2 linked regions of the Thermogutta terrifontis genome follow. The protein of the gene in region 1 interacts with the protein of each later gene in a pairwise test. Links are inferred from orthologs where the notes say so. Each region holds a gene or a part of one and is shown on either strand. Other genes may lie near its edges.

Evidence for each region.
Region 2: the proteins of secA (region 1) and THTE_RS01395 interact in binary tests that used the Escherichia coli proteins (3 or more experiments, as listed by UniProt). The link is inferred for Thermogutta terrifontis from one-to-one orthologs.

What each region holds. Positions count from the first base shown.
Region 1 is NZ_CP018477.1:1,800,165-1,816,716, forward strand. The notes cover bases 6,385-10,622. They hold secA (preprotein translocase subunit SecA), read left to right. Parts: upstream 6,385-6,720; coding sequence 6,721-10,422; downstream 10,423-10,622. Other genes in these bases: THTE_RS06845 (3-deoxy-D-manno-octulosonic acid transferase), read left to right, coding at 10,546-10,622. In the rest of the region: THTE_RS06805 (hypothetical protein), read left to right, coding at 1-135; THTE_RS06820 (redoxin domain-containing protein), read left to right, coding at 1,111-3,021; THTE_RS06825 (hypothetical protein), read left to right, coding at 3,156-4,142; THTE_RS06830 (SDR family NAD(P)-dependent oxidoreductase), read right to left, coding at 4,214-4,969; THTE_RS06835 (Nif3-like dinuclear metal center hexameric protein), read right to left, coding at 5,048-5,845; more of THTE_RS06845, read left to right, coding at 10,623-11,964; THTE_RS06850 (acyl-CoA thioesterase), read right to left, coding at 12,009-12,422; THTE_RS06855 (RodZ family helix-turn-helix domain-containing protein), read right to left, coding at 12,507-13,136; THTE_RS06865 (vitamin B12-dependent ribonucleotide reductase), read left to right, coding at 14,005-16,552. UniProt on the Escherichia coli protein: Required for protein export, interacts with the SecYEG preprotein conducting channel.
Region 2 is NZ_CP018477.1:372,912-388,114, forward strand. What follows is about bases 5,222-8,110. They hold THTE_RS01395 (alkaline phosphatase), read left to right. Parts: upstream 5,222-5,868; coding sequence 5,869-7,353; downstream 7,354-8,110. Other genes in these bases: THTE_RS01400 (amidohydrolase family protein), read left to right, coding at 7,399-8,110. Outside these bases: THTE_RS01360 (DUF4832 domain-containing protein), read left to right, coding at 1-522; THTE_RS01365 (HIT family protein), read left to right, coding at 589-1,158; THTE_RS01375 (FHA domain-containing protein), read left to right, coding at 2,147-3,037; THTE_RS01380 (ANTAR domain-containing protein), read right to left, coding at 3,104-4,063; THTE_RS01385 (hypothetical protein), read right to left, coding at 4,661-5,014; more of THTE_RS01400, read left to right, coding at 8,111-8,418; THTE_RS01405 (tetratricopeptide repeat protein), read right to left, coding at 8,426-15,203.

The sequences.
Region 1 (16,552 bases):
CGACCTGGCCCAGGCCTTCCCGCTGGCCGTAATCACCAAGTGGCTGGGAAACTCCCCCTCCATCGCGTTACGGCGTTATTTGGACCCCGCGGATGCAGCATATGCCCAGGCTCTCAACTGGATGCCGCCCCATGAAAGTGGGCAAATGAACACCGGAAGTGTTCAAACGAACAGTCGCACGGAATCCGGTGCGCGGGTGGCAGAAAAAGCAGTGCAGAACATTCCCGCACTGGTTGACAAGATAGTGAAAAGCGAATCACAAAACCTGTTCAATCGCCACGTTATGCAACTCGGTGCGCGTCGTAATTTATTGCTGCAAACTAACTTAATGGAGATGATCGGACTCGAACCGACGACCTCCTGCTTGCAAAGCAGGCGCTCTCCCAACTGAGCTACATCCCCACGCTACCCCAACATGAAATGAGCCAACAAGGACCACGTGTAAGCCCCTGTCAGCTTTTTGACGCTCGGCTGATTTTTTTAGTTAGTCAATTGAACACCACAAGAGATTTCGAAGCGGCACGCCACACACAGCGCCGCAGTGCGCGCACCTGGACTCGAACCAGGGACCTCGTCCTTATCAGGGACGCGCTCTAACCAACTGAGCTATGCGCGCGTTTTTCTTCACAATAATTAACTAACGAAGCACCTACTCCAAAAACCAAGCTACCCCCGGGCAATCACGCCAATTCTGAGTTTTCCGGACAGGTTCGTCAACATTATCCCAGCCTATCAAATTGGGGTTGGCAACCCTTCGGAAAAAGTTTTCTCCGTCTTCGCTGCTCGGTTGAGTCTTTCACCGCTTATCATCAGAGGCGTCCGGCGGCCTCTGATCCCGGATGCGTGATCCACATCCTCTCCTTCGCGTTTCGCGAGCCTCAAACACGTCGGTCGCGTGCATTTCATTTTCCTATTGTAGCCTTGGCCGGGAGTGTGTAAAGTCCGGGATAGGCCTTGCCAGTCCGGCCCCCCGGCATGGCCGAGATGCTTGGGAAACTTGGATCAAACGCGGGGTTGAGCGGTTCCCTAGAACACGACCGATCTACAAGCCAGAGGTTCCCGTAAACATACGGCTTGGGTGAGAGATACCGATCCGCAAGGAGGTACACAATGACTCTGCGGCAGCGTCCGTTGATGCTTTCGAGTCTCACTCTCGCTTTGATGGGAGTTTTGTCCGGGTCTGCCCGGCTCGAGTCGGCCCCTCCCACCGTGGAACAGACACTGCAACTTAAACCGATACAGCCAGGAGTGGAGATCGATACCCCCACGAAAGAGGAAATGGCGCAATGTACCGTCGCTGCGGAGAAGATTGGGAAAGATGTGGGCTGGGTTGTCAAAGACGGTCGTGGCTATGTTCTCCGGCGGTTCCTGGACACAAATGGTGATAATCGGGTGGATACCTGGTGCTATTTCCACAACGGGCTGGAGGTGTATCGGGATATCGACTCCAACGGGGATGGCAAAGTCGATCAGCATCGGTGGCTGACCACGGCGGGAACCCGTTGGGCGATTGATAGCAACCAGGACGGGGTCATCGATCGTTGGCAACAGTTATCCCCGGAAGAGCTTGCGGAGGAAGCTGTTCGGTCTCTGGTCACCAACAACCCGGGAAGGTTTCAATCTCTGTTGCTGACCTCGAGCGAACTTGCTGGACTCGGTCTGAGTGCGGAAACCGAATCCGAGATCAAGAAGCTGCTTGCCCAGGCGGGGGCTCAGTTCGCGGCAGCGGCCACGAAGGCGTCTTCGCTGGGGGCCGTTAAGTGGGTTCAATTCAGCGGACATCGGCCGGGTGTCGTACCGGCCAGTGCCGATGGACCGAAGACCGATCTGGTCGTTTATGAAAATGCCCTCGCTTTTGCCGAGACGGACAAGGGCACGGTGCAATTTCTGTTAGGGACGGTGATTCAGGTAGGGTCCACCTGGAAACTGGTCACCGCTCCGCAGCTCATTGAGGATCAGGCGGTGCTGGCTTCTGCCGCCAATCTCTTTTTCCGTCCGCCTGCCGTGGTGCCTTCCCAGTCCGAGGCGACCGCTGGGGTTACTGAAGAGATGCAGAAACTGCTCGATGAGCTGGAAAAACTGGAGGCCGCCGCAAAAGAAGCACAAACCCTGGAACAGCAGGCGGCCCTCAACGCCAAGCGTGCTGATATTCTGGAGGCGTTGGAAGCACAGAGCGAGCGTCCCGAGGACAAGGCGATGTGGATTCGTCAGTTGGCTGACTTTGTGTCGGCGTCTGTCCAAGCGGGGACGTATCCACAGGGGGCGGAGCGCCTGGCCGCTCTTTATGCCCGGCTCAGTAAGGATCTCGCCAGGCGGGAGCTTGCCGCTTACGTGCGGTTCCGCCAATTGACAGCCGAGTACTCGCTGGCTCTTCAGGCCCCCGGGGCGAGCTACGACGCTCTGCAGAAGAAATGGGCGGAGAACCTTCAAGAATTCTTGAAACAATATCCTGATGCGCCTGACGCAGCGAGTGCTCTGATGCAGTTGGCCATCGGAAGAGAGTATCTGGATGACGTGGAAGGGGCGAAATCGCTGTATCAAGAAGTTGTGAAGCGGTTTCCCAACGCGCCGGAGGCACCAAAGGCTCAGGGGGCGCTGCGGCGCCTGAGCTCGGAAGGTCAGGTCCTCGAATTCCGAGGGAAAGACCCGCAAGGTGGTACTGTCGATCTGGCTGCGTATCGTGGAAAGGTGGTGTTGCTCCACTACTGGGCAAGCTGGTGTGAGCCGTGCAAGACCGACATGGCCATTCTGAAGGACCTGATCACACGCTACGGTGGCAAATTGGCAATTGTGGGGGTCAACGTGGATACCCGACTGGAAGACATGCAGGCCTACCTGGCGGAAGCCCGATTGAGTTGGCCGCAGATTTACGAACCGGGGGGATTGGAAAGCCGTCCGGCTGTCGAGCTTGGAGTCGTCACATTGCCGCTCATGATCCTCTTGGATGATCAGGGACGGGTCGTCAATCGGAATGTCACCGCGGCCGAGCTGGAACGGGAACTCAAGCGGGTCATTAAGTAGTGTTTCCGCGCGTTGGTCGCCGATCGACAAGCACGCACGTCCGCGCTGGCCGAAACTGCCGAGCAGGATAAAATGCGGTAAGTCAGAGAAAACGCAGCGGACGAACATGTGATCTTCTGCCTGGAGAATAGAGAATGCGACGGGATCCGTATTGGGCGGCCGTTGGTCTTTGCGTACTGTGCAGCATATTTTGGAACGACCTGACGCCGAATAGGGCAGGGGAGCGAGGGACCACGCCGCCGGTGGTTCAACTCGTTTCTGGCAATGGCCCAGCCACATTTTCGGCTGTCGGAGCTGAGGCACCCGAGCCATCGGATCTGGCCGAAGCTGGGTCGTTTCCAGGCGCGAGACGTGCCGGGCCGGAGAGTCTTCGCGAGCGTCTGTGGGCTCGGCGTGAGGCACTTCGCGAGTGGAGAGATCGTTCGCGGGAAACAATGCGGAACGATTCTCAGAGGTCGTCTGCGCCGGTGGGAGAGCGTGGGGCGGAGTTGCGAAAGCGGCTGGAAGACATTGTTCAGCAATTGCGGCAGCGAATCGCAGGGAGTTCCCCTGCACCTCGTGCAGAGGGCCTGGGAATGCCGGAAGAACGTTTTCCGCCGACTTTCCAAGCTGCACCTGGTGCCGGAAAGTCAGACGCCCCGCAGACTGCGAAGCCAGACCCGTCAAATCAATCCGCCCCCATGGGACCGGAATTGGTGATACCGGGCACCGCACCGGTCATTCAGTCGGCGCGTTTGGCCGATGGCTCTGGTCCATCGAAACCAGAACAGTCGGCGGCTGGTTCACAAATCCCCGACAAACCGGTTGCTGCTCAACCGACGGGGCAAGTCAAACAGTCGGAACCGGCTGCGATGGCCAATTCGGAAGAGAAAGCCGAGTCCAGGTCAGCTCCGCAAAGTGGCTTAGGGGGTTGGTTTACCGGGATGTCGCAACTCTTTGGTAAGCCCACCCTATCTTCGACCGGCAATGGTAAAGTCAACCCGGGATCATCGGACCAAAAGCGACAGGCAGAGCGAGAGAATCGGCGAGAGTCGTCTGCGGCCAGACCCCTGGAAAAAAGAAGTCTTGCTGACATCAGGCGGCAGATTCTCACACAGCAGCAGGGCGGTCGGGAGAAATAATTCTCCAGGAGCAGCGGGTTGTGTATCTGGCGTGTTCTCTCCTCAAGACTCAGAAGCAGGCTCCTTTTGGCTCAACTCAGGAGGCGCCCGCCCTCAACAGGAAGTGAAATGCCTGTGACGTAATCGTTATCGATGAGGAACAATACTGCTGCGGCCACGTGTTCTGGGCGACCCTCACGTTTCAAAAGCGTGCTCTTAATCGCCTCAATCCGTTCGTGCTCAGCGAGATTTTCCGGCATCATCACCGGACCTGGCAGGATGCAATTGACGCGAACGGCAGGATTTCGGTGAGCCAGCTCCACGGCGAGGGTTCTGGTCAGGGTGGGAATGCAGCCTTTGGATAGGAAATAAGCGGCATAATTGAGGTAAGGGCGCTTAACGGCCCAGTCACCGATTGTGATAATCACGCCTCCCTCTCGCTGGTTGATCATGGCCAGTCCGGCCCGGTAACAGCACCAGAACGTCCCCATCGCGTTGACCTGGAAGTGTCGTATCACGTCGTCGGCTTTGAGGGATTCAAGAGGAGTGGGAATCCAAATGGCGGCCGCCGTCACGAGGACATCGATTCGTCCAAAGCGGTCCAGTATTTGATCAAACATCCTGTCCACGGAAGAAGTATCCGCGAGGTCCGCCTGGAATAATTCCGTGGTGATCCCCGCGGCTGCGCATTCGTCGCGGAATGCCTCCGCGTCCCGGCGGGACTCCCGGTAGTGGAGCGCCAGCGCATAACCGCGCTCGGCCAGCGCCCGGGCTACCACCTGGCCCACGCGTTTTTTACCGGCCCCAGTCACCACTGCGACGCGGGAATTGCGGGGAAAACTTTCCATGGACTGGCCTCCTTCGTTTGTTGGCTTCTCCTGCACTTGGCCCGGATCCTGTGCGCAACCTCTCAGGCTGAAAGATTTTCAAATCCACCGGATCGGGTCACATTCAGCCTGTGATGCCCATATCTCGACTTGCGGAAAGCGCTCTTGGAGGAGATGGGCCAGGTGTTCCACGCCCAGCCTTTCACTTTGATAATGACCGATCATGCACAACCCAATTTGAAGGAATTCGGCCTCCACACAAGTATGAAAACGGGTTTCACCCAGTACAAAGGCCTGACAGCCGGCCTGGTGCGCATCCCTGAGGAGTTCACCAGCCGCTCCGCAACCGATGGCCACCCGTTCTACGGGAAGGCGTGGCGTGCCCGCTACGGAAATGTGCTTCAAACCGAAGACGGTCTTCACATACTGGGCAAATTCCAAAAATGGTCGCGGTTCGGGAAGAATTCCTAGACGCCCTGTCCCCAGGGAAGGCTCCGCGGGCAACGGTCGAAGAGGCCGAATGTCTGTGAGCTTCAACCGCTCCGCCAAAAGTTGATTTATGCCCTGTGCGGCAGAATCGAACGAGGTATGAGGTGAAAATACCGCAATCTTTTGAGCGGCCAGTTGCCACAGTATCCAGCCTGACAATGTTTCTGTGGTGATAGCCTTCAAAGGTGTGAAAGGCACCGGGTGGTGACTAATCACCAGGTCAGCCCCTTTCTCGATTGCTTCAGCCACCGTTCTTGGCGAAAGCGTGAGGCACGTCATGAGCCGACCGACGGCTCGCGCGGGGTCGCCCAGCAGCAGGCCGGTGTTGTCCCAGCTTTCTGCAAGGTCGGGCGGACAGATCTCCCGGCAGGCACTGCAGAGGTCTGCGACGGTCGGTTGAGGGGTCATAAGGCGGCTCCGTCAGGAAAACCGTAATGCACATGCGGTATTTTTCGTTTAATAAGAGATACGATTTTCGTCCTATTATGTTCCCTCCGGAAGTATGGGGGCAGATGGACCTAAGGCTGATTCCTGCGTCGCCGCGTGGAAGAATTATCGTCCATTCAGCGGGTAGGCGGGAAGGCTGGGATGGCTATCGGCGCGCCAGACGGCTCGGTCGCACCAGCTAGATTTCCATTATTGGTCCGATTTTTGTGCGATGAGCCTGGCAGGTGGTCCAGGGGGCATATTGATTTGTGGAAGCTGCCGCTGTCTGGGGGCGAACGAGGGGGCAAAACCCTGTCCTCGCCGTGTTTTCGCCAATAAGGGACGCCGATCGCGGCAAGGTTTGGAGGTGGAGGACATTCAGTCCGGAGGCACGCTGCTGTCTCGTGTTTAGCCCGCCGTGGGGGCGATTCATGGATTGCCCCGGCAAGACGTTGGACCTGTTACTTTTCCCGGATGTTAACGAAAAATCGGGGCAAGTCCGTTGGAAAAACGTGTTGACGCCCAGCCGTGTTGGTGCTAAGTTGCGAATTCGTGTGAAGTTGTGATGCAAAGTGCCGTTTTTCGGACACGGTTGGCAGATCATCTTCACAACAGGGCGTGACGAAAAGCCTACAATAAAAGTAGGATTTGGCGGATTTTTATCTTAGGGAGCTTTTTGGCGCGGCTTTTGCATCAGCCTGCCAGACTGCGCGAAATCTCTGCCTTGTGATACAATCGGGGCGCGGACCGTGCCTGTTGGTCAGAGGACGCGTAGCCGGCGCAGGTTCGTCTGGAAAGCCTGACCCGGAACGAGTACTTCAAGCAAGCAACCAAAGAAAGAATTTCCGTATAAAGCCATGGAACTTCTCGAACGACTGTGGGATTTTGCGACGGATACGTTTGTGGTGATTGGCCAGGCCGTGGACAGGACGCTCACGTCCCTGTTCGGCTCGGCCAATGCCCGCTATTTGCGGAAACTCCAACCCAAGGTTCAGGCCATCAATGACCTGGAACCTCGTTATCAGAAAATGACCGATGCGGAACTCCGCGAGCAGACGGACAAGTTCCGCAAACGTCTGGAAGCCGGCGAGACTCTGGACGACCTTCTCATCGAGGCCTTCGCGGTCTGTCGGGAGGCATCGCGACGGGTTTTGGGGATGCGGCATTTTGATGTGCAATTGATGGGAGGGATGGTCCTTCACGCCGGGGCCATTGCAGAGATGGTGACTGGTGAAGGGAAGACCCTTGTGGCAACGCTCCCGGCCTATCTCAATGCACTGGAAGGGAAGGGGGTCCATGTCGTCACCGTCAATGACTACCTCGCTCGCCGCGACATGGAATGGATGGGCCCACTGTACATGTTCCTCGGGTTGACTGTCGGCGCCATCCAGCACGACATGGGAGCGGTGGAGCGTCAGAAAGCGTACAGTTGCGACATCACGTATGGAACCAACAACGAGTTCGGTTTCGACTACCTCCGCGATAACATGCGGCTGGCCGCTAAAGGCGACCCTCGCTATCCGCCGGAGTATCAGCAGGTTCAAAGGCGGCTCCACTACGCCATTATCGACGAGGTGGATAATATCCTCATCGACGAAGCGCGAACCCCGCTCATTATCTCGGGTCCTGCCCACGATGATATTTCGCGATACAAGCGGGCGGATCAGATTGCCCGGCAGCTCATTCGAGATGTGCACTTTGTGGTCAATGAAAAGGATCATACCTGCCACCTGACGGAGGAAGGCATCCGCAAGGCGGAGGAACTGGCGGGGGTTGAAAGCTTTTACACGGCCGGCAATCTGGAATGGCCTCACCTCATCGATAACGCTCTGAAAGCCCACCATCTCTACAAGCGCGACGTCCACTACGTCGTGGAAAACAACCAGGTCATCATTGTCGATGAGTTCACCGGTCGCTTGATGTATGGGCGGCAGTGGAGCGACGGTCTGCATCAGGCGGTGGAGGCCAAGGAAGGTGTTCCCATCAAGGAAGAAACCCAAACGCTGGCCACCATCACCATCCAGAATTTCTTCCGCCTGTATGACAAAATCTGCGGAATGACGGGAACGGCCATGACGGAGGCCAACGAATTCTGGAAGATCTACAAGCTGGAAGTGGTGGCCATTCCCACGAACAAGCCGCTCCGCCGCATCAATTACCCGGACGTCATCTACCGCACCGCCCGGGAAAAATACAAAGCGATTGTCGACGAAATCGAACGCATGCACAAATGGGATACGGTTTGGTATTCCCGCTACGAATACGAAGTGGGACAGATTTTAGAGGAGGGCGAGGAGGAAATTGTCTTCCGCACCAAAGAAGGCGAGCGGAAGGTCATCCCTCGTTCCAAGATTCATAACATCGAAAAGAAGGGGCGGCCCATTTTGGTGGGGACGGTCTCGGTCGAGAAGAGCGAAATGCTCTCGGAGATGCTCACAAGGCGGGGAATTCCGCACCAGGTCCTCAACGCCAAACACCACGCGCGGGAAGCGGAAATCATTGCCCAGGCCGGACGAAAAGGAGCGGTCACGATCGCCACCAACATGGCTGGTCGTGGAACCGACATCATATTGGGTGGCAATCCCGAGGCCAAAGCCTGGTCCATTCTTCAGCACAAGTACCGCAGTCGTTTGGACGTGCCGCGCGAAGAGTGGGAAGCGCTTGTTAAGGAAATCGAAGAAAAGGAGCAAATGAAGGCCGAGGGGCGAGAGGTAGCTCGGCTGGGCGGCCTTCATGTGATCGGTACCGAGCGGCACGAGTCGCGGCGGATTGACAATCAGCTTCGCGGACGTGCGGGCCGTCAGGGAGATCCAGGGAGCAGCCGATTCTTCCTGTCCCTGGAAGACGATCTGATGCGCATTTTCGCGGGCGATTGGGTGAAAAACATTCTCACCCGACTTGGCATGGAAGAGGGGCAGGCCATCGAAAGCCCAATGGTGACGCGCCGTATCGAAGCCGCCCAGAAAAAAGTGGAGGAACGGAATTTTGAAATCCGCAAGAACCTGCTCGAATACGATCAGGTGATGGACGAGCAGCGGAAACGAGTGTACGGCTATCGACAGAAGATCCTGGAAGGGGCGGATTGCCGGTTGCTCATCCGCGAAATGATTCGGGAGCAGATCGAAAAAAATCTGAACACCTTCCTGGACAAGAATTACGGGGCAGAGACGTTCGCCCAATGGATCAGCAAACAACTTTCAGTGGAATTCCGGGCACGGGAGTTCCGGGGGATGGATTTTCCCACCGCAGAAGCCTATGCCCGAGACCACGCCGAGCGAATGGCCGAAAGCCAGATTTTCGACCTGATCGAGGAAAACCTGCCTGAGGAAGCCGAGGAAAGCGACTGGAACTGGGAAGCCTTGACCAAATCGGTGAACACCCGGTGGCGTCTCAATCTTAAAGAGCGGGATTTGCGGCGGATTCCCCGCGACCAGCTTTCCGAATTCCTCATCGAAAAGGCCCAGGAGTCGATTCGCACCGTTGATTTAAGCGAGGGAGCCAAATTCCTCGATCCTGACTTCGGACTCAAGTCGGCGATTAACTGGGTCCGCAGCAAGTTTGGGATCGAGCTTACCCTCGAGGACCTCCGCGATCGGGAACCGGCGGCCGTCAAGGATTATGTCTATGAAGCGGCCCTCAAAGCCTATCGTCAGAAGGAAATCGAACTGCCGCTAAGGGTGGGGCTGAGCCGATTCGTGACACAAGACGCCCTGGGACGAAGAACGTACGATCGGGAAACGCTGGCGCGATGGGCGAAGGCACGCTTTGGTCTGGAATTGACCGAGGAAGACCTGCGGCAGCGATCGTGGGAAGAAATTTCCGCCCTTTTGTGGGAAGCCAGTGAGCGTGACTATGAAAGGACGGAGACCCTTCGCGCCGAAGGCGAATCCTTGCTTGCGAGTCTGTTCGAAGGGAGTGGCGAGGATGCAAGGGCGAAATGCCCGCGCAACCATCCCCGGCTTGTGGAATTCTGCCGCTGGGTTCATGAACACCTGGGGATGGAACTGACTCCTGACGAAGTCAGCCGCATGGAACGTCGCGATCTGGAATGGAAATTCCGCGACGCCTTCAACGATCGCTATTCTCCCGAAATGCGGCAATTGGAGCGATTCCTCGTGCTTTACACGCTGGATAGCGCCTGGAAGGACCACCTGTTGGTCATGGATCACCTGCGGAGTGCTGTGAGCCTGCGGGGCTACGCTCAGGTGGATCCCAAGGTGGAATACAAGCGCGAGGGAATGCGGCAATTTGAACTGATGTGGGAGTCGGTGGCCCGTCGCGTGACGGACCTCATCTACCGCATGGAACAACTGGATGACCGGTTCGTGCGCTCGCTGTGGCGGGAGACGCGGGCGGTTCACGACAGCACCACATCGAGTTCAGCCATCCAGGAAACGATGAAGGAGCAGCAGGAAACCATTGATTCCACACAACAGACGGGAGGCAAACGCCAGCCCATCCGCAAAACAGGCCCGGATGTGGGTCGAAATGATCCTTGCCCATGTGGTAGTGGCAAGAAATATAAACACTGCTGCATGCGGAACCGCGGCGCTGCCTGAGAATATGCCCACGTGCGGTGATGATCGGGGCACCAGTCGCGGCTTCTCGATCAGACTAAAATGGAATCGAAATTGAGCGGGGTATTTTGATGTGACCACGGTTTGCGGGGAAAGGAGGCCCCGATGATCTCATTCATGGATCTTGCCTACCTTGCCGGGTTAGGCCTGCTGTCGCCGATCTGGGTTTGGCGACTGTTGAGGCATCCCCAGAAGTATCGGCAGGGATGGCGGGCCAAGCTGTGGGGCGACGTGCCTCCGCGAGAAAATGCTCAACCATGCCTGTGGTTCCATGCGGTGAGCGTCGGGGAAGTCAATCTCCTGAGACCACTCCTGGTCGAGGTCCAGCGCCGACTCCCGCATGTGGATATTCGACTCAGCACCACAACCCGCAGCGGCTTCGAAGTCGCAAACAAAAAGTACGCGGAATTGGCCCCCTTTTTTACACCTTTCGATTGGAGCTGGGCTGTTCGCCGCGCCGTGGAGCGTATTCACCCATCGGTGCTCGTTTTGACTGAGCTCGAGATCTGGCCCCAGCTCATCGCGGAGGCCAAAAACGCCGGCGCCCGGGTTGCCGTGGTTAATGGTCGCCTGAGTGACCGGAGCTTTCGCGGTTATCGAGCGGCCATGCCGTTTCTGAGATCAACCTTTCAGAAACTTGATACGGTCGCCGCCCAGGATCAGCGTACAGCCAAGCGATTCATCGCCTTGGGTGTGCCCCCTGACCGGGTGTTTGTCACGGGATCGTTGAAATTCGACGGCGCCGAGTGTGATCGCGGCAATCCCCACACTCAGTCGCTACGGGAACTGGCGCGGATAGCTCGCGACGAAACGGTGTTTCTGGCAGGGAGTACCCAGGAGGGCGAGGAGGCCGCCGCACTGGAGGTGTTTCGGCGATTAGCGCCGACTTTTCCGCACCTGCGACTCATCCTCGTGCCACGCCATCCAGAGCGGTTCGACAGTGTCGCCGAGTTGCTTCGCGCAAGTGGTCTGCCGTGGCTGCGACGTTCCGAGCTTGCTCCGGACCGTTCTCTGCCGGTGCATTGGCCCCATGGACAGCAAACAGAAGCCGAACCGGCGTTCGACCGTCGAAGTCACCTTCACATATCATCTGGGTCGCCGCGGAGTTGTTCGTTGCGGCCTATCATCCTGGTGGATACCGTGGGAGAATTGAGTGCCTGGTGGGGCCTGGCGGATATCGCGTTTGTGGGAGGAAGCTTCGGGAACCGAGGGGGCCAGAACATGCTGGAACCGGCTGGCTACGGGGCCGCGGTCAGCTTTGGTCCCAACACGTGGAATTTTCGGGACATTGTGAAATCGCTGCTGGAGGCGGAGGCCGCCGTCGTCGTGCACGATGCCCGGGAGCTCGAAGCTTTTGTCCGGCGGTGCCTGGAAGATCCCACTTACGCCAATGAACTCGGCCAGCGGGCACAAAATCTGGTTCTTTCGCACCGGGGGGCCACCACAAAAACCTTCGAAATCCTGCGACGCTTGCTGTTTGCGGAAGAAAAGGAAGCCGGTTTCACACTTCGGCGTTCGGCGTGAAGAAAGGGCAGCAGGGTTGCGGTAGCAAAAACATTTGCGGTCAATCAGCCCACCTTTGACTCGCTCGCTTCGAATTCCTTGCGGACCTCCTCCGGCACCGGTTGCACCTGTCCAGAACGATCGACAATCGCCAGCGTCACATTCCCGCGGCAAAGAAGGTCTCCATCACGGTACAGCAGGTATTCATGTTCAATTTTGTACGCCGTGACGCGTTTGACGATGGTTCGTAATCGCAGGAGGTCGTCGTACCGAGCCGGCTGGTAATAGCGGCATTCTGCGTGCACCACGACCACGTACAGCCCCCGTTCTTCCCACTGGCGGTAGTTTCCTCCGGAGGCGCGGAGCAACTCGGTCCGTCCCATCTCGAAATAAATGAAAACCCGGCTATGGTGCAAAAACCCCATCGGATCGCACTCGGGATACCGCACCCGGATTTCAATTTCATGTTCCCGAAGCATGAGCGTTCCTTTTCGTCCCATCAACAGAGGTGCAATCGTCGCAGCGTACCGAGAGGCGGCTGTCTCGCAAATGGCAGTGGAAGATTACCGCATATCGACGGTAGCCGAAATCGCCCGGCCAGATTGATCTTCAAGTCGGCACCGGAAAGGCCCATCCTCCGGTCGCCATCCGGGGATCACGAGCATCAGGTTGCCGCGGGCATCGAGTTTGACAGCAACACGGTACTGCTTTCCGTTGCTTCCTTCGATCAACCAGAAAAACGAGCCACCTCCCGGTGCTGTTCCCCCGCGGAATTGGTAATCCACGCTGAAGCCCATCATTGTTCCTTCCGGGCCCGTCATCGGCAGGGCCACGGCAGCGGAGAGCTGGACAGGGAGATCGGTCGGGTTGACGGGGCTGATCGGGGAGGCCCTCGAGGTTTGGCCACCAGAGGGCGGAGAGCCAGACAAAGGCTGGGGTAATGCCGCTGGGGAATTCGCGGCCGCCAGGTCCCCTGCTGGACCAGCAGGTGTCACCGCGGATTGTGGGGGTGGCGGAGCAATTTGCGGGGTTGTTTCACCTGTCACGCCCGATGTGTGACTGGCGATCGCCGGCGGCGGGGACGGCTTTTGCGGTGTCACGCGAAAGGCCGAGTCGTCCGCACCCTTCATGCATCCGTCTGCAAGCCCCAGCAGGCTGACAGCAAGGTAAAGCCAGTTCTTCTTTACTGACATGGTCAGCACCATTCGCGCTTGTGCCAGAGTAAAGGAACGGCCGACAGCCACTTTTATCAAAGGTTGGCGTAACATTCCGGCCACGATTTCAGTGTACGTCGATTCGGACGCCATTGGTATTCGGATGATACGCGATGCTGGAGATCAAACAGCTTGGGTGCGACTGGGGCTGGAAAGTCTCGCACGGCAGCGAAAGAAAACCGCCTGAAATTTTGAACAATGTGCCAGGCGAAAGCAAAAGGCGATCGAAATTGCCGAACCACTTTCCTGGCAATGAGTTGCGTCTTTTTCCGGGCAGACCGGCCGTGGGGACTCGAAAAACGTGTCGCACGCAGGTCACCATTTGATCGGCACTTACAACGACCAGGTTCGGGGCTTGACATCGGCCAGGATCGCGGTAAACTCTTACGCTATGTTGTGCATGCATTGACCATTGAATACAATAGATAGTGGCGAGATTACTTTGGCTTCGGCTATTACCCGCGGATGTTTGCTTTCCCCCCACAGGATGGGGTGATGCAACGAAGCTGATTGACCCAGGGGAGGCTGCGGCGTTTTGGATGAATTGGAACTGGATAGGATGGGTGGGCTCCGGATATGTGAGCGATCTTTTCAAACTGCGTAAGAATTGACACCGGAGCCGCATCGGTTGACTGGCAGGGCTTTTTGGCTGAAAGGTGCTCTCATCCGTGAAAGCAGTTTTCGGTGACCAATCGGTGGGGTTGAAGAGGCCGAGGGGACAGTGTACATTAGTACACTTGCATGCACGGACTCAACATACAAGTGTGTGGTTGTGCGGCGGCTGGCCGGAATCGCTCGGTGCGACCGCGAGGTATCAGGAAAACCCAAGCATCAGGAGGTGACTGCGATGGCACAGGAAAATCACGCTGCCCTTTCGCATAACTCGGTCGTCGAAAACAATGCACCAGTTCGGCCGGGGATTCGCGGGATCAGGATTGATCCTGTCTTTTGCCCTCCCGACGTTTCATCGCCGTTCGATACCGTCAAATGGACGCGTCGGACCGCTGTCATCAAAAGTGACACGGGAGGGGTCCATTTTGAACAGCCGGATTGTGAAGTGCCAGAGACGTGGAGCCAGCTGGCCACGAACATTGTCGCCAGCAAGTATTTTTACGGAGAGCTCGGCACGCCGCAGCGGGAATCCAGCGTACGGCAACTGATCCACCGTGTGTGCCGCACGATTGCCGATTGGGGAATCGCGGACGGGTATTTCGCCTCAGCGGAAGATGGAGAGCGGTTCTATCGCGAACTGGTCTGGTTGTGCCTGCATCAGTACGCGGCTTTTAACTCCCCGGTCTGGTTCAACGTGGGACTGTACCATCAGTACGGAATTAAGGGGGCCACATGCAACTGGCGATGGGATGCCAAAGAGGGCAGGGCTGTGCAGCCGGAAAACCCCTACGAGTATCCTCAGTCTTCCGCCTGCTTTATCCAAAGTGTGCAGGACAATATGGAAGACATCATGGAGCTGGCCCGAAGCGAAGCCATGCTTTTTAAGTTCGGCTCCGGAACGGGGACCGACCTCTCCACCCTCCGATCGTGTCGGGAAAAGCTCTCAGGCGGTGGCAAGCCCTCGGGGCCGCTTTCCTTCATGCGGGTGTACGATCAAATCGCCGCTGTGGTGAAAAGCGGAGGAAAAACCCGGCGAGCGGCGAAGATGCAGTCCCTCAAGGTGACGCATCCGGACATCCTGGAATTCATCGAGTGCAAGGCCAAGGAGGAGAAGAAGGCACGCATCCTCATTCAGAACGGCTATACACCCGAGGAGGCCTACAGCTCGGTGCTTTTCCAGAATGCCAATTTGTCGGTCCGCGTCACTGATGAATTTATGGAAGCGGTGGAGGCAGACCGGGAATGGGTCACCCATTGGGTGACCGATCCGACTCGCGAAGGTCCTCGCTACCGGGCGCGGGAGTTGATGCAAAAGATGGCCGAATCTGCCTGGAGCTGTGGTGACCCCGGCGTCCAGTACGACACCACTATCAATCGCTGGAACACCTGCCCGAATTCGGGCCGAATCAATGCCTCGAATCCCTGTTCCGAGTACATGTTCCTCGACGATACGGCGTGCAATCTGGCCAGCATCAACCTCATGAAGTTCCGGCGCGAGGATGGCACGTTTGACGCCGATCGTTTCGTCGCAGCCTGCCGGGTTATCTTCATCGCCCAGGAAATTCTCGTTGATCACTCGAGCTATCCAACGGCGAAGATCGCCAGGAACAGCCATCTGTTCCGACCGATCGGTTTGGGTTATTCCAACCTGGGCAGTCTGATTATGGCATCTGGCCTGCCCTATGATTCGGACGAAGCCCGCGGGCTGTGCGGTGCCATCACGGCCCTCATGCACGGGGCAGCCTGTCGGACGAGCACAGAATTGGCGGCGGCCGTGGGGCCGTTTGCGGAATTCGAGAAAAACCGGGAGCCGATGCTGCGGGTGATGGAACGCCACTGGGAAAAGGTGGAGGAGCTGGAACACGCTCCGGAATACCTCAAGAACGCCGCCCGAAAACTGTGGGATGAGGTTCTTGCCAACGGCAGGCGGTATGGATTCCGCAACGCGCAAATGACGGTGCTTGCGCCCACAGGCACGATCAGCTTCATGATGGATTGCGACACAACCGGTATCGAGCCGGATTTCGCGCTGGTTAAATACAAGCAACTGGCTGGTGGTGGCACATTGAAGATCGTCAATCAGACCGTTCCCCTGGCTCTGAAGACTCTGGGCTACTCAGAAGAACAGATCCGCGAGATCGTGGCGTTTATCGATAAGCACGACACCATCGAAGGGGCCCCTCATTTGAAGGCCGAACACCTGCCCGTTTTCGACTGTGCCACTCCACCACCAGGTGGGAAGCGGTACATCCACTGGAAGGCGCACATTCTGATGATGGCGGCCGCCCAGCCGTTCCTTTCGGGAGCAATCTCCAAGACCGTCAACATGCCCCGCGATGTGAAGCCCGAGGACATCGCCAACGCGTACATGGAAGGTTGGCGGTTGGGACTGAAAGCTCTGGCGGTCTATCGAGACGGCTCCAAGGAAGTGCAGCCGCTGGTCTCGAAGGCGTCTACCGAAAAAACCACGCAAGCGGTGCCGGCACCTCGGCGCGAACGGCTGCCCGACACACGACGATCCATCACCCACAAATTCTCGGTCAACGGACATGAGGGCTACATTACGGTGGGGCTTTATCCGGATGGTCGTCCGGGCGAGCTCTTCATCACCATGGCCAAAGAAGGGAGCACCATCGGTGGGTTGATGGATTGCTTCGGGACGGCGGTATCGATGAGCCTCCAGTATGGTGTGCCGCTGGAAGTGTACGTCAACAAGTTTTCCTACACCCGGTTTGAGCCGATGGGCTTCACAACGAATCCGGAAATCCGGACTGCGACGAGTA
Region 2 (15,203 bases), 1.4 Mb from region 1 along the record:
CCGCACGAATTCCTGCAGGAGAACAGAACCCTCGTCGATCGCATGAATCGCTACCTGGGTTACCGGCTGGTGCCCACGGAGGTGCGTTTACCCCAGACGGGCACCGTCCGGAAACCGCTGAGCTGGAGCGTCACATTTGAGAACCGTGGCGTTGCGCCCTGCTATTGCGGAGGTTTCCCCGCCCTGACCCTCAAGGACGCCCAGGGCGGCATCGTGGCCGTGCTTGTCAACACGCAGGCAAATGTCAGGGATCTTAAAGTGCGGGATGTGGCCATCAAAGGTCCCAAGGCGGAAGGAGACCCGGAGGCTGATCTGGGCCCGCCCATTCCAACCACCTGGGAAACCGCGAGTTGCCTGCCGTTTCAGCTTCGGCCGGGACGCTATCGCGTGTTTCTTTCGGTGGGAACCATGACGGGGACTCCGCAGATCGCGATGCCCCTCGATGGAGACGACGGCCAGCGCCGCTATTTCCTGGCTGAGGTGGAAATCACTTCCGATGCGGAGCGATCAGAGGGAAAATAAGTTTTTTCACAATTACGTCCAAGACGGGTAAGCAAGGGTTTCAACCGACGCTGCAAACGAGGAACCATGGACGAAGGCCGATTGCGGGATCTCATTTGGGCCCCCTGGCGCATGGCATACATCGAGGGGTGTGATCGGCCGGCGGAGCGGTCGATTCCCCCTGAGCGATTACTCCCGGATGCCGACCCCGGCTGTTTTCTGTGCCAGGCCGTGGCCGATCCGGACAGCCCGGAACGCTACGTCGTGTATCGAGACGATCGGACCGTTGTGGTGCTGAACCGCTATCCCTACAACAATGGTCATCTTTTGGTTGCACCGCTGCGGCACGTGGGACATCCCTCCCAGTTGAGCACCGAGGAACACACGGCCCTGATGCTCACGTTGACCCGCATGATCCAGCTTCTGGAGAGCGTCATGCAACCGGAGGGGTTCAATGTGGGGCTCAATTTGGGTCGGGTGGCGGGAGCGGGCCTGCCGGGCCATCTTCACTGGCATGTGGTCCCCCGTTGGAACGGCGACACTAACTTCATGCCCGTGCTAGCGAATGTGAAAGTCATCCCTCAATCACTGGAAGCATTGTGGGAGTTGCTCCGCCAGAAACTAGCCCAGCCGCCACAGGCGACGCCGTCACAGTAAAAAATGCCGGGGTAGAAGGGAATGACTGTATTGGTTCCCCACGGTGTGAGAGATGACAGTCCCATCGCCCGGGTGGAACTGGCCCCTCCAGCGGGCTTGGACCTTCTAGCCCTTTGAGGGGAGACCTTTCACGGCGTCCGGTGAACCGTAGGGGGCGCGCTTGTCGTGCCTGGGGCAACGGAAAGCGTCTTTCCGTTGCATGGATTGCAGGATCGGGTTCCACCCCAACCGGTACTCCGTTTCCATCTGGACCAGCGCCAAGGTTGGTGAAGGCTAAAGCCTTCACCGAAAAGCGGCGATAAATCGCCGCACCGTATGGAGTGCGGGGCTTCAGCCCCGCTTTCCGCGTGGGACTTCAGTCCCCGCCGAAAGGCAATGGATTTTCCAACGCTGATAAGCGGACCCGACAAGCGGGTCCCTCCGGGAGGCGGACGTGACAAGCACGTCCCTCCGATAGATCGGAGGGGCACGCTCGTCGTGCCCGGTGAGGCGGGATGGGTAATCAATAGGTGTTCTTCGGACGTGACAAGCACGTCCCTCCGGAAAAGGTCCCTCCGGCGTTGTAGGGGCAATTCATGAATTGCCCCTACCGGTGAACAGCTTTCGTGGTCCCGGCAAAACGCGGGACAACTCCAACCGACGTAACAAGTACCTCCTACCAAAGAGCTGTGGCGCGGTTGGAGCCGGGTCCTCCAGCAGAACCGGACCCTCCAACCCTTTGGGAAACCCCTTCCACGCCCTCCGTTGAACTGGGCAGGCTGTCATTGGATTCTGGTGGACGACCCGATCCCGGATTAAAGGCGATGCCCACACCCCCAGCGCCCCTCTCGTACCCCGGGATCGTTCCTCAAACGTCCTTCCAAAAGCCGGGGTAAGGCAATCCGTTGTGGGATTGAGTAGCCGAATATCGTAGGCTACAATCATTAATAGCGCCCCACGGTGGCCCTCGATAAACCGATTCTTCCATCTCCAACCGAAATCCTCCCCCATGTTGGTTCGCCTTCATGTCATCCGCGGCAAGGCCAACAAAGACAGCGTGGCCATCACACTCCCGGCAGTCATTGGGCGAAGTCGCGAGGCGGATCTCACCATCATCCACCCGATGATCAGCCGTCGGCACTGCGAATTGTTTGAGGACGGCGGACTGGTGAAGATCCGGGATCTTGGCTCGCTCAACGGAACATACGTGGCCGGAGAACAAATCCAGGAAACATTTCTTCCTCCGGGGGCAGTCTTCAGTCTGGGGCCCCTTACGTTCCGGGTGGAGTACGATACCTCTCCTAAAGCCGTTTGTCACGAGCCCTCGGTGGTGTCCGGCGAAAGTGCCTCGAAGACGCCCTCAGACATTGTTGTTGCCCACGATCCAGCCTCTGCAGAAAAACCGGCGCCCGGTGAAGGATCAGCCCGACCCAGCCCCGCGGAGCCCGCCACCGAACCGGATCCTTTTTTGAGCTCGCCTCCGACCACTGGGGCACCCAACGATCGGCAGAATACGCCGCCTGGTATCGCTCCGGCTGACGGTGCTCTGCCTGATTTCGGCGCCTGGCAAACCGGGGGAGTAGGCCCGTCAGCCCCGCCAGCGGAAGACCGGCCGGAAGAGAATCGCAGTGCTTTCGATTCGGTACAGCATCTCCGCCGTCCCGACTCATCGGGTGCTGATGCATGGTCGAACCTACCTCCCCCGTTCACCACGGTTGTTTCGCGGAGTGATCCGGAACCCGTGGCACCAATTGTGCTAAACGGAAGCGACGAGAATGACGCGGCGAAAAGCCTGGCGAGTGACAAAGACCGTCCCACTTCGGCAGAAAGTGCCTCGACGCCTCCTCACGCCGCCAAGACCGCCAAATCACGAACCGGATGGTGGCCTTTCAGGCGGTGAGTCACCCCATGTAAGGGCGGGCGCTTAAGGTCCGAAGGGCGCTTCGAGGAAGATCGTTCCCGGCGACTATTCTTCCAGTTCGCGGAAAAATAATTGGACGGGCGGCCGAACCATCTCGCGATATCTTGCCCGATAGACCTCCGCAAGCTGAAGGAGGATCTCAATCACCAGCAGATCCGCCCGCGTGATCACATGCCGGGTGCTGCGCGATCCTAGTCCCTTCAGCAGATCGGCCGTCACATGGAGGTGGAGCTGCATCACTTCGCGTGCTGAGAGTCCGGCCGTCGCAAAGACTTCGGCCAGGTGACGGAGCTCGCTTCCGAGATGCCCACTGCCCATGATCACGTAAGCTCGCAGCAGCTCCCGGTAATGGACAATAAGCGTATGAGGGACCTGAGGCGGATCGTCTTCTTCCAGTTCGGAATTATGGGAAGAAAGCCCCTCGAGTGACTGGCGAGACTGTCGGGAAAGCTTATCCAGCTCACGAAGAACGGCTTTCTGATGCTGTAGGATGCGGAATGCCTCTTCGCGCTCTCGCTGGACCCGCTGCCGTTCAGCCTGGACAAACCGCCGATTCTGGCGAAGCAATTGGCAACGCTGAACAGCGCGAACGGTTGTCCAGATGAGGGCCTGCGTGGTGGCCGTGCTTACACACAGGTAGCCGTCCGCCCCGGCTTCATAACACGCCACAGCGAGTTCTTGTTCGCTCGGTCGCCCCAGCACAATGAGCGGGTCGTCGGTGCCGCCTGTGCGGTAACCGGCGACCAGTTCGATCGCGTCCAGCTCTGGCGGCGCATGCGCGATGAAAATGGCCTCAAAAACCTCGTCGCGCAGTCGGGCAAGGCCCGAGACACTACCTGTCGCTTCATGGATTTCAATTTCCACGGGCGCTTCGACGGCCAGCCCTTCCACCAGCCACCCGCCTGTGCGCTGCCGGTCGCAGATGTAAAGTACTCTCCACTGGAGGGGAACCCCCTGCCAGGAAGGTCCTTTACTGAGGTCACTGGTTTTAAGGCCGGCGCCCATCGATCTTCGCCACAACCAGCAGTCCAACGCTTATTCCACCCCCTCGTGATTCGAGACGGCCAGAGGGTGGAGACTTCCCGCGGTTTTGGGACGGTAGCCAAATAGCGAACGCCCGTCAAGAGGAATTTCTGAGCGTCCCATGGAGTGCGGGGCTTTAGCCCCGCTTTCCACGCGGGACTTCAGTCCCCGCCGAAAGGCAATGGATGATCAAACGTTGATAAGTGGACCCGACAAGCGGGTCCCTCCGGGAGGCGGACCCGACAAGCACGTCCCTCCGAAAGGTCGGAGGGGCACGCTTCTCGTGCCCGGTGAGGCGGGATGGGTAATCAATCGGTGTTCGTCGGACGTGACAAGCACGTTCCTCCATTTGCGGTAGGGGCAACTCATGAATTGCCCCTACCGTTCAACGCGCGGAATGCGGACGTGATAAGCACCTACCTCCGAAACAAGCGGACCCGACGAGCGGGTCCCTCCGAAAGCAAACCTGACAAGTGCGTCCTACCGAAGATCCGTGGCCCCGGGTGAAACCGGGCTTTCCAGTCGCTTGGAAGGACGCCTGCCACGGCGTTCCAGGGGCTGGGGATCTCGCCTACTCGCTCAATTGCACTCGGCCTTGGCTGTTTCAGCCTTACCACCTGAAGAGGCGCCCACCTCAGATCCCACCGATGCCGGAGCCAGCGGGTGCAAGGTCGCATCACAGAGGAGGCCCGCAGGGTGGACCAGGGGTAGCTCCAACATAATGAGAATCCAGTTGATCAAGGTCCAGGGAAGCTTGGGATAGCGGCGGGACAGAATATCGCACAACCAAATCAAAATGTCCATGGGCAAGGGATCGCATATCAATCCGTTGAAAGAGGTGGCGCCTTGAATGGTCGGAGCGTTGGCGAGCAATTTTTGCAACTCGCTGCGATCAAGGTTCTGGCAGTTTTTCAGAAGTTCGGCGATATCCATACTTGACCTCCAGAAAAATCGACAGCGCGGTTAACAGGCTGTAGCCAGGGGTCTCTGCTTCTTGCGGCCCAAGACCTATTCGTGGCTACCGGTTTGCTCTGACCAATACCCTCCTTCATTAATTAAGACGAATTCCAGGACCAATTCTTAACAAAGAATTCAAACGCCGCGGCGCCATGGTAACCGTCTCATGTGGTTTGTGAAGAGATTATTTGATAGGATTCGCTGATTAATATAGGCCATGCTAACTAGCGAGTTTTAGTTGTCAATCTAAGAAAACCGATCAGGTGAAGCGGCTCAGTCATCGCGACGTTTTCCAGACGTTATCGGAAGGGCAAAAGTGAGAACGTGTCGTAGCCGCGATTCATGAATCACCCCCTACAAGGAGGGGCGCCCGCCGCGGCGTCCGGTGAACGTCGGAGGGGCACGCTTGTCGTGCCCGGTGAGGCGGGATGGGTAATCAATCGGTGTTCATCGGACCCGACAAGCGGGTCCCTCCGGAAAAAACGGACGTGACAAGCACGTCCCTCCAGAACAACGGACCCGACGAGCGGGTCCCTCCGGAAAAAACGGACGTGACAAGGACATCCCTCCAAAGGCGGACGTGGCAAGCGGGTCCCTCCAAAAGGCTGCGCCGTCGCGTCTCCAGCGGTTAATATTCTGTTAACGGCTTGACTTCCTTGGGCGACCGATGAAAATGAATCGCTCGCTGTCTGCAAGCCCCAGTTTTGCGCGAACGGCGAAAACGAACCGAGTAATCATGCCATGTGACACTCCAAGCAAACACGTCTCCGCTGCATCTCAAAGCTGACAAAGAAACACGAATTCCCTGAAAAAGAGGAGTGAATCTACCCATGAAACGAATGCTTCCTGAGGAGCCTGCCATGCGATTCGCGCTCAGCTTTGCAAAGCATCTGGCCGTCGTTGCCATTGTCGGGTGGTGTTTTTCTTTCACTGCCCACTTGGCTGCCAAGGAAGCCGCACCTTCAGCGGTTCGGGCGAAAAACGTCATCATCATGGTGGCCGATGGAGCCGGTTTCAACACCTGGCGGGCGACCAGCATGTATCGGGGCCAGTTGGGAAACGAAATCTATGACAAGCCCGGGTGGATTCAACTGGCCGTCACCACCTATCCCCTGACCACCAGCACGAAACCCGAAGGCAAGGAGAAGCAGAATGAGAACCTCGTGTACTCCCCGCAAAAGGCGTGGGATCCCAACAAGGGTTATGCCTGGCTGAAAAGCTCGGCCACGGATTCGGCGGCGGCAGCCACCGCCATGGCGACGGGCATCAAAACCTACAACAACGCCATCAATTGGGACGATCGTGATCGGCCATTAACGGGCAAAACGCTGCCCGAGATCGCCCACGAGTTGGGTAAGTCGGCGGGGGTCGTCACATCGGTCCAGTGGTCCCACGCCACGCCTGCCGGATTTGGTGGGGCCCATAATCGGGAGCGCGATCACTACGCGGAGATCGCCCGGGAAATGCTGGCGGCTCCCTATCTGCAGGTCATCATGGGGGCAGGCCATCCGGAGTATGATAACAACGGCCAAAGGAAGTCGGGCGAGGCCACTGACAAAGATTGCCGTTACGTGGGCGGGCTGGCCGAGTGGCAGTCGCTTACAGCAGGTAGGCATCCCGGGGGATGGACGCTCATTCAAACCAAGGAGCAGTTCGAAAAACTGACCCAGGGATCTACTCCTGCCAAGGTTGTGGGGACAGCCCAGGTGGCCACGACTCTTCAACAGGCTCGGGGAGGTCTCCTGGGAATCGTGGTTCGTAACGAGCCGTTCGCCACTCCCTTCAACGATAACGTGCCGACCCTGGCCACGATGGCCGTGGGAGCCATCAATGTCCTCGATAACAACCCGCAGGGATTTTACCTGATGATCGAAGGTGGGGCGGTGGACTGGGCCAACCATGCCAATCAGCTCCATCGGATGATCGAAGAACAGAGCGACTTCCTGGCCGCTGTGGAAGCAGTTGTCGACTGGATCGAGAAAAACAGTTCCTGGGATGAGACACTGCTGATTCTGACGGCGGATCACGAATGTGGGCTGCTCTGGGGACCCAATTCCGACAAGACGCCGTTTGATCCTGTCCGCGACCAGGGTCCTGGTAAGATGCCGGCCGCGCGGTACAACTCGACCGGCCATACCAATTCGCTGGTGCCTCTTTATGCCCGTGGTGCGGGTGCCGATCTGTTCCGGAAACTCATCCGCGGCAAAGATCCGCGGGCTGCCGAAGCGTGGGGCATCTCGGGCGAATTCGTGGACAACACGGACATTTTCCGCGTGAGTCGGGCGGTCCTGACCGGCCAGAATCTCGCCCCGTGACATGGTTTTCCGCTTCGCTTCTGTGGCCTCTCGGGAGATGCTGAGATGAAGTGGACACGCCGTCGATTCCTGCAAGCGGCTGGTTTCATCGCGGGCGGCGTTGCGAGCGGTATGGGCCGATGGAGGGTGCCTGCCGGCTCGCTGGCCGGAGTATCCGTTCCACCCGATGTTGAGAAGATCCCCATTGTGGACACCCACCAGCATCTGTGGGATCTGTCGCGACTTCGTCTCCCGTGGCTGGCCGGGGACAGCCGGCTCAACCGCGATTATCTGCTCCGCGACTATCTGCAGGCCGTGGCCGGGCTGCCCGTCGTGAAAGCCGTGTATATGGAGGTGGCCGTTGTCGATGAAGACCTTGTAAAAGAAGCGGAGTGGATCATCGACATCTGTCACAGGGGCGAAGGTCCGACTGTGGCCGCTGTCATCGGGGGCCGCCCTGCCAGCGAGGAGTTTCCCGCCTATCTTGCCCGGTTCCGTGGCAACCCGGTTGTCAAGGGAGTGCGATGGATTCCGCCCGCGAGCAAACTCGGCCACAAGCTGTACTTCAGTCCTCAGATGCGTGCGAATTTACGGCTTCTGGGGGAGTGGGGAATGCGTTTCGACATCTGCATTCCGCCTGACTGGCTGGCCGATGCCGTGGAAATTGTGGACGCCTGCCCGGAAACCCGGTTCGTCCTCGACCACTGTGGCAACGCCGACCCCCAGCAGTTTGGGCGATGGGGCAAAGAACGGGGCGAAGAAGCCGTTCGGTATGTGGAACGGTGGAAACGGGGGATCGACACCCTGGCCGCCCGGCAGAACGTGGTGTGCAAAATCTCCGGGATTATCGCCCGCGTCAGACCGGACGACTGGGGCCCTGAAGACCTGGCTCCCATTGTGAACCACTGTCTGGCGGCGTTCGGTCCTGACCGCGTCATGTTTGCGGGGGATTGGCCGGTCTGCACGAAGGGGGCCTCGCTGCGCGAATGGATTCTGGCCCTTCACCAGATTGTGGCCGATCGACCGCTGGAAGAGCGGCGGAAGCTCTTCCACGACAATGCCGTCCGCTTCTACCAGTTAGGCTGATGCGGTCTCAGAACGCCTGGGATGCTTCCACTCCTTTGCGATTCTCGCGGTACATCCGTTGCAGATTTTCGATCTGCTGTTGCTGGAAGAGTTGATTGCTTTCTCGAAGCCCTCGCAGCAGTTCGTCTTCCGGTCGGCGGCGTGGCAGTTCGCCCGGTTTGCCTGTCCGTCCCGGGACCGGCGCTCCCTGGGGAGCCTGGGCGGCTGGGAGAGCCTCCGGCAGAAGTTCGACTTTTCCGCGGTAGAAGGCATACTTGTCACCCTGGTAGCGGGCAATCACTGTGACCGTTCCGCGGATGCCGTCGGCCACAAACACGCCACGTAAATCGGTTTCGCCGGAGACGAAGTCCCCGTTGCGGCTGCCGATGACTTTCACTTCCACACCTTTCACGAAGTTGCCGGAACTATCCTTGATGGTCACCCGCACACGACCGGAGCTGGGATCTTCCTGGACTTCCAGGGTCAGCGGAGAGACGACAACCATCCCGCTGGTGTAGAGGGACTCGCCACGGCAGACGACCAAATAGGCCCCCTCTTTCTGGAAGGGCAACTTCAATGCCAGTTCCCGATCGCGGTAGTCCCGGCCGTCGCCGAGAGTAAGCGTTTCTTCGTACTCCGGACGGATGCCCGCCAGATTGATTTCCGTGATCCCGGCGAGATCTCGTTTGAGCAAAGCGAATTTGAACAGGTCCACGCGGTACGCCCGCACTTCACACGTGGCCAGATTGCGGAAATGAAGGGGTACCGTGACCGGTTTGCCGGGTGGGATGGTCGTCACCTCGGGAATCTCGATGGCCTTGCGGGTGAAGTACTCGATGGCCTCTCTGGCATCCGAGAATCGCTGGGCAACCATGCCGTAGTACTGGATGGCCTGGACGGGTTGTCCGAGACTGTGGTAGATCTGCCCGAGAATGTAGAGCGCCTGCCATTTGTTGGGACTTTCCACGGTTCGGCCAGTGGCGGGATCCGTTCGCTTCGTTTCGGCGACCTTCTTGCACATGTCGATAGCCTGCTGGTATTGTCCCATCGCGTACTGGCAATACCCGATCATGTACCAGAAGCTGTCCACGAGAGGACTCTTGGGGTAGCGCTGGGCGTATCGGGCGGCAGAAGCGGCGGCCTGTTCGTAGAAACGCCCGTCGAGGAGGGCATTGGCTGCGGCAAAGGCCGCCTGATCAGCCGCCGGATCCTCGGAGAATGCTGTCAAGAAGCGGTCAAGCATTTCCCACGCCAGATGGACCAGGTGGATGCGGTTGATTCGCGCCCTGCGGAGCCGAGGATCGTCTTCCCCTGACTTGGCGTAAATCCGCTGAGCCAGGGCATACCGAGCGGCCGCCGTGTACGGTTCGGGCGGATATTCCGCAAGCAGCCGGTTCATCACCTCCACGCTGCGGAGAAACTCCTTCTGATCATCGAGGAACCCCGCCACATTGCTGTCGGCGACAAACCGGCTTTCCAAGGTGGCGCGGAAGATGAGAAAACTTCGCTCGTATTCGCCCATCCGCTCGTAACAGGCGGCGATTTTGAGGATTTTTTCGAACGGGATCTCGAAATCCGGCCATTTGACTTTGAGGATTTCAAAATACTGGACCACCTCGTGCGGCTTGTCGAGCTGGAGATAAATGTCCACCATCATCGGGGCCAGCTCTTTGAGGACCTCATCCCGCACCCGCCAGTTTGTACTCGTCAGGAGCTGGCTGAGATACTTTTCTGCCTCCTGCCAGTTCTGTTTGTTGAAAGCAATCTTCCCCAGTTCATACATCTCCTGGGGCGAGAGGACGTACTGATCCTTACTGGGACTTCCCGATGGGAGCACTTCGAGCTTCATATTTCCTTCGGAAGATCGCCCGGGACGAATGACGCCGTAACCTGCAGGATCGTTGGCATCTCGCACGACCACGGCATCGAGGTCGTATTTGCCCGGTACCAATCCCACGATGCGGAAATTGAACGAGACGCCGACGGCAGGGTCCCGCCGATTGACGTAGAAGACGACTTCTCCCGGCCGGATTTCATAACGTTCGGATGTTGTCTGGATGGACTGCGGCACCACGGCCGCCCCACCGGGAATTGGCACACTGACGATGAGCTGGGTGATCTGGTTGCTCTTTTGATCCCACCCGGGGAAGACATCCACCGATACAATCGCCTGCTTGCCCACGGCAAGCTGAGTGACGGTGTTCACGGGCATCGACCAGCCTGGCTTGGGGATCACCGGTGCAACCCCTGCCGGAATCTCACGTCCCTCCACCTCCAGCGGTGCCGCCCGGAGTATGTAACGGTAGGGCGTTTCCCGCGCCTGGGCCATGGGGACGAAGTGGCTGGCGAGGCACTGGTAGGTGTAACGGGCTCGTCCTTCCACACGAAACTGGATCCGCTGTTTTCCTTTTACGAGAAATTTTGGCGGAACCAGCACCGACTGCGTCGTCGACTGCGGATGGAGGGAAAGACTGGCTACCTGAAAATCGTTGACGAACACCGTGATCCGGCAGCTTTCATTCTGAAATCCCTGGTTGGCGAACCACTGGGTGAGGGCGAAGGCAGCCGGGCCGGTGGCCCGATCGGGAATCCATCGGTTCCCCACACGGTGCGCCATCAGCCAATCGATCTGCCGGGGCAATTCAGGGGATTGGGGTAGAACGGCTTCCAGAGCGAGGGCGTACAACGCATGGGCCTCGGCCGGGGAGAGAGTTCCCCAGGCAACCCGATCCTGCGGTTTCGCCTCAGCCAGGACGGCAGGGTCAATCAATTTGAGCACTTCCTCCGCCATCGGCTTTCGATCCATGGCAGCCAGGGCCAGGGTCAGGTACAGTTTGCCTTCCAGGGAGAGATTCTGTCTTTCCCGATGGAGCCGGTTAAGGAGAGCAAAATCGGCCTGTTTTTGCTGGGCCAGCGCATGAACGAGGACCGCGCGGATTTCGTTATCCTCGGCCGGTGCCCTGGCAATAGCTTGGTTGAGGAACTCGGTCGCGCGATCCATGGTGGGTTGGGCAACTCCGTAGCCTGCCGCGCGCGCCAGGCACAGGGCCCAGAAGGTCAGAGCTGACGTCCGCGAATCGGAAGCGACTTTTCTTTTGGCTCTTTCTTCCGGCAACACACATCCGATCCAGGCCCATCCGCCGTCCTCCTGCTGGCTGGCCACCAATCCGGCAATAGCAGTACGGATCCGCGCATCGATAACCGGCATCATGGAAACGTCCTGCGGAACCGCTTTGCGGAGATAATCCTGGACGACCACTGCCGTCATCAACTCCGCCACCAGCTTTTCCGCAGGAGACGAGGTTTCGATGAGAGCCAATCTGACCTGTTGGGGTGAACCCGTCACAAGGTCGAGCAGGCTTCGCTCGACGCTCGGTCCGACGAGGATTTCCATCAACCAGGGCGAACTTCCCGCGACATTTGCCAGTTCCAGCCACGTGGTCGTGTCGCCGGTTGCAGAACCGCCGCTCGTCAGATACTCCATCACGCCCTGCGGTCGCAGCGGGATGGACTGTGTGGTGCTGTCCAGCACCTCTTGGGAGCTCGGGTCGAGGACTGCCAGATGAAACTCCACACTCTGCCGCAGGAGTTCTTCCACCTGCTCGGGTTTCTCGGCCGCCTTGAGGGCTTCGTACCATTCGGCGGGCATCTCCACCGGTACGGTGAACGTCACCGATGCAGCCCCCTTTTGCTGGAAGGTGACCCGCCGCGTATCGGTGGTGCGACGGGCACCGACGAGCCGCGTCAGCGCGACTTCCACGATGCCTGAGTCAAAACGGCCGTTGTGGAGCACGACGGGAATCTCGACTGTATCGCCCAGCCGCAACACCCCGGGCCATTTGACCTCGGCGAAGAAATCCTTCTTCGCCTGGATGGTGATATCGTCTTCACCCACCAGGGTATCGACGGTGACCCCCTGGGCGATGAGTCGCCATGTGGTGGCCCGATCGGGAAGGGGAATCGTGAGCGTGGCTTTGCCGTCCGGCCCTGTTTCCACGGCAGGGTCCCAGAAGGCCGTTTCTGCGGCGGACGACAGCGGATAAAGCAGCGATCCTTCCCTGGTGAGCCGCTCGGCGAGTGCCGCCAGATCGCCCTTCCGCAATTGCGAGGGTCCCAGCCATTGCAGTCGTCCTCGGGCGTCCAGGACCAGGAAGTCCTGAGTCGAAGTGGCACTGATTTGCTGGAGATTGCCCTGCGTGGGAGTGAGGAATCGGCCCGCCATTCCGGTTCTTTCTTCCGCCACGCCCGCAAAGAATTTATCCATCGCCTGCTTCAGTTGCCGCTCGCCTGCCGCGTTGACGGCGGCAGCTTTCTCCATCGCTTGCTGGATCTTCAGTTCCGGCAGAGCGGGTTTGCCGTCGGTGGGCAGGCCGCGGCGGGCACGGGTATCGGCCTTCTTGGCCATTTCGACCTCGGCCAGCGGCTCGTTTGCGGTTCTCCCCAATGCCTCCACTTCCGGGATGGCTGATTGCTCCGCCAGCGCCGCCGCATCCACTGGGACTCCACCGAAGCCACCTAGCGCACCGCCCACGGGCCCCAGGGCCAATCGCGTGGCAGCCTCGTCTGCCTCGAGCTGTTCTCGCTCTTCTTCAGCAAGGAGCAGGCGGTTGATCGGGCGGGTGATTGGTTGGTAGCGGAACTCAATGGTGCTGAACGTTCGGAATGCCCCCTCCCGGGTTTCGCCGCGGAACCATTCCAGCAGCGACGGCCCACGGCCGAATCGTTCCAGAAGCAGTGATTCAACCAGCGCCACACTGACCTGCGCGGGGATCGGTCGTCCCTGAGCGTCGGTGGTGGTCAGTGTGACTTCCAACTCGTCGCCGGGGCTGGGTGTCTTCTTCGCGGGTTGGCCCTTGATCTTCCATTCCACCTTCACCCGCAGGTCGCGCTCGACGTCAAATACGCTCACGGCTTCGAAAAATCGTCGTGGTCGAGGCGTCACATCGGCCACCGCGTCGCCCGAGTCGGCCGATGGTCCCCCCACGAGAGCGCGATCATCCCGAATGTCGCGCATGACGGCCACGCTCAAATCAAATCGCGGCGCCATTTCCGCCGTAATTGGAATTTCCAGCTCATTATCGCCCGTCTTCAAAGGCACCAGCCGATGTCCCAAAATGTGCGCCCCCTGGAAACACACGACTCCCAGGGTCGGTTGATCTTTCCAGTGGATCCGCACGCGGGCTGTATCGCCCACGCGGAACGTGTGCTGATCGGCGAGAATGTGCAGGCGGTCGGCGTCTTTCTCGTCGGAAACTTTGACCGCGATTTCTCGCCAGATGGGATGCCCGAAGCGGTCGGTGCCTTCTGCCCGCAAGATGTACAGGCCCCCTTCTTCCAGCCGCACGACAACCCGTGCCGTTCCATCGGACGCGGTCTCGACGGGCGTCTCGCTGACCGTCACGGTTCCCTGGACACGGCCGGCATGGGTGCGACGCATCACTTTCAGAAGGAGCTTTTCGGCGGATGGTTTCCCGGCCGCATCTTTTGTCTCCACGCGAACCTCGAAGCTTTCGCCGGGCAGATAGACCTCGCGCGGTGTGCTGAGATGGATCGAAAATCCCTGGACAGCCAGAACAAAATTGACACCGGTGGTGAGATTTCGCCGCGGCAACACGACCGCGAAGGGAAGGACTTGCGCCTCCGAGTAATCCCGCGTGTCGAGGCTGAATCGCACCTCGCCCTTTTCGTCGGTGATCGCCGTTTGGACCGGCTCACCCGCCAGCCGATAGCGGACCTCTTCCCGACCCAGCGGTGTGCCAAAACTGAACGCCACGCGAATTATTCCCTCAATCTTTTCACCCCGATAGTACACCTGCCGTGGTGTATCGATGGTGATTTGCACCGGATCAACCTCGAACGAGGCCACCTGAAAACCACCCTGGAAAACGTGGCCGTCGCCATCGTCGGCCACCACCCGATACTGGCCGAGCGGTGCTCCCTCGGGCAGGAGAAACTGGTCATGCAGGCAGCCGTAGGAATCAAGCGTGACATCAATCGCGTGCAGGGGACGATTGGCGGAATCCAGGACCTGAAGGTGGAACTTGCGTCCGACGGGGGCAATCAGCCGGTCTGCAGCTCCTTTGGAGCGATCGGCTTGGCTCTGATCTGGCGCACCTGCGGCTTCCGGGGCCGCTTCGGTCTTTTGCACACTGGCCAACCGGATAATACCTCGTACATTGACAACCTGCCCGGGACGGTAAATCGGGCGATCCGTGTAGATCAACCCCCGGTCGGTCAGTCCCCGCGCCGGCGCGATCCCATCGAGGCTCAACTCGTTGCTGGCGACATGCCCGTCCGCGATCGCCAGAACGCTCACATCCTGAGAAGAATGGCCTGGCAGCCGTCCCAGATAGACTCCTTCTTCGTTGGTCCGCACTTCCTGGAGCTGCCCGTCACCCGCGGCGACAAGCAGGCGGACCCCCGCCCAGGGCTTGGTTTCGCGCATGTTCTCGGCGAACACGAACAACTCATCGCGGGACGATTTAACGATGAGATCGAGGTCGCTCTGGAGCAGCAGGGTGGTGACCTCCAGCGTCTGACTGCTGATATTGACGGCGGCCACCCCGGCTTTCTCACCTCCAGAAAAGGCCACGGGTATGAATGTTTCCAGCTCGACATACGGCTTGTAATTGGGAATTGTGACTTCGCGCTTCTCATCGGGATCGATGAGCGCCAAATCCAGGTGCTCGACTCCCTGCAAGCTGCGGTATTTGCGGAAATAGGCCTCCGGATCCAGCCGATAGATGCCCACGGTCACTTTTTCGATGTTGCGGGTGACGAGCCGGATCTTCGGTGTTTCATCGGAC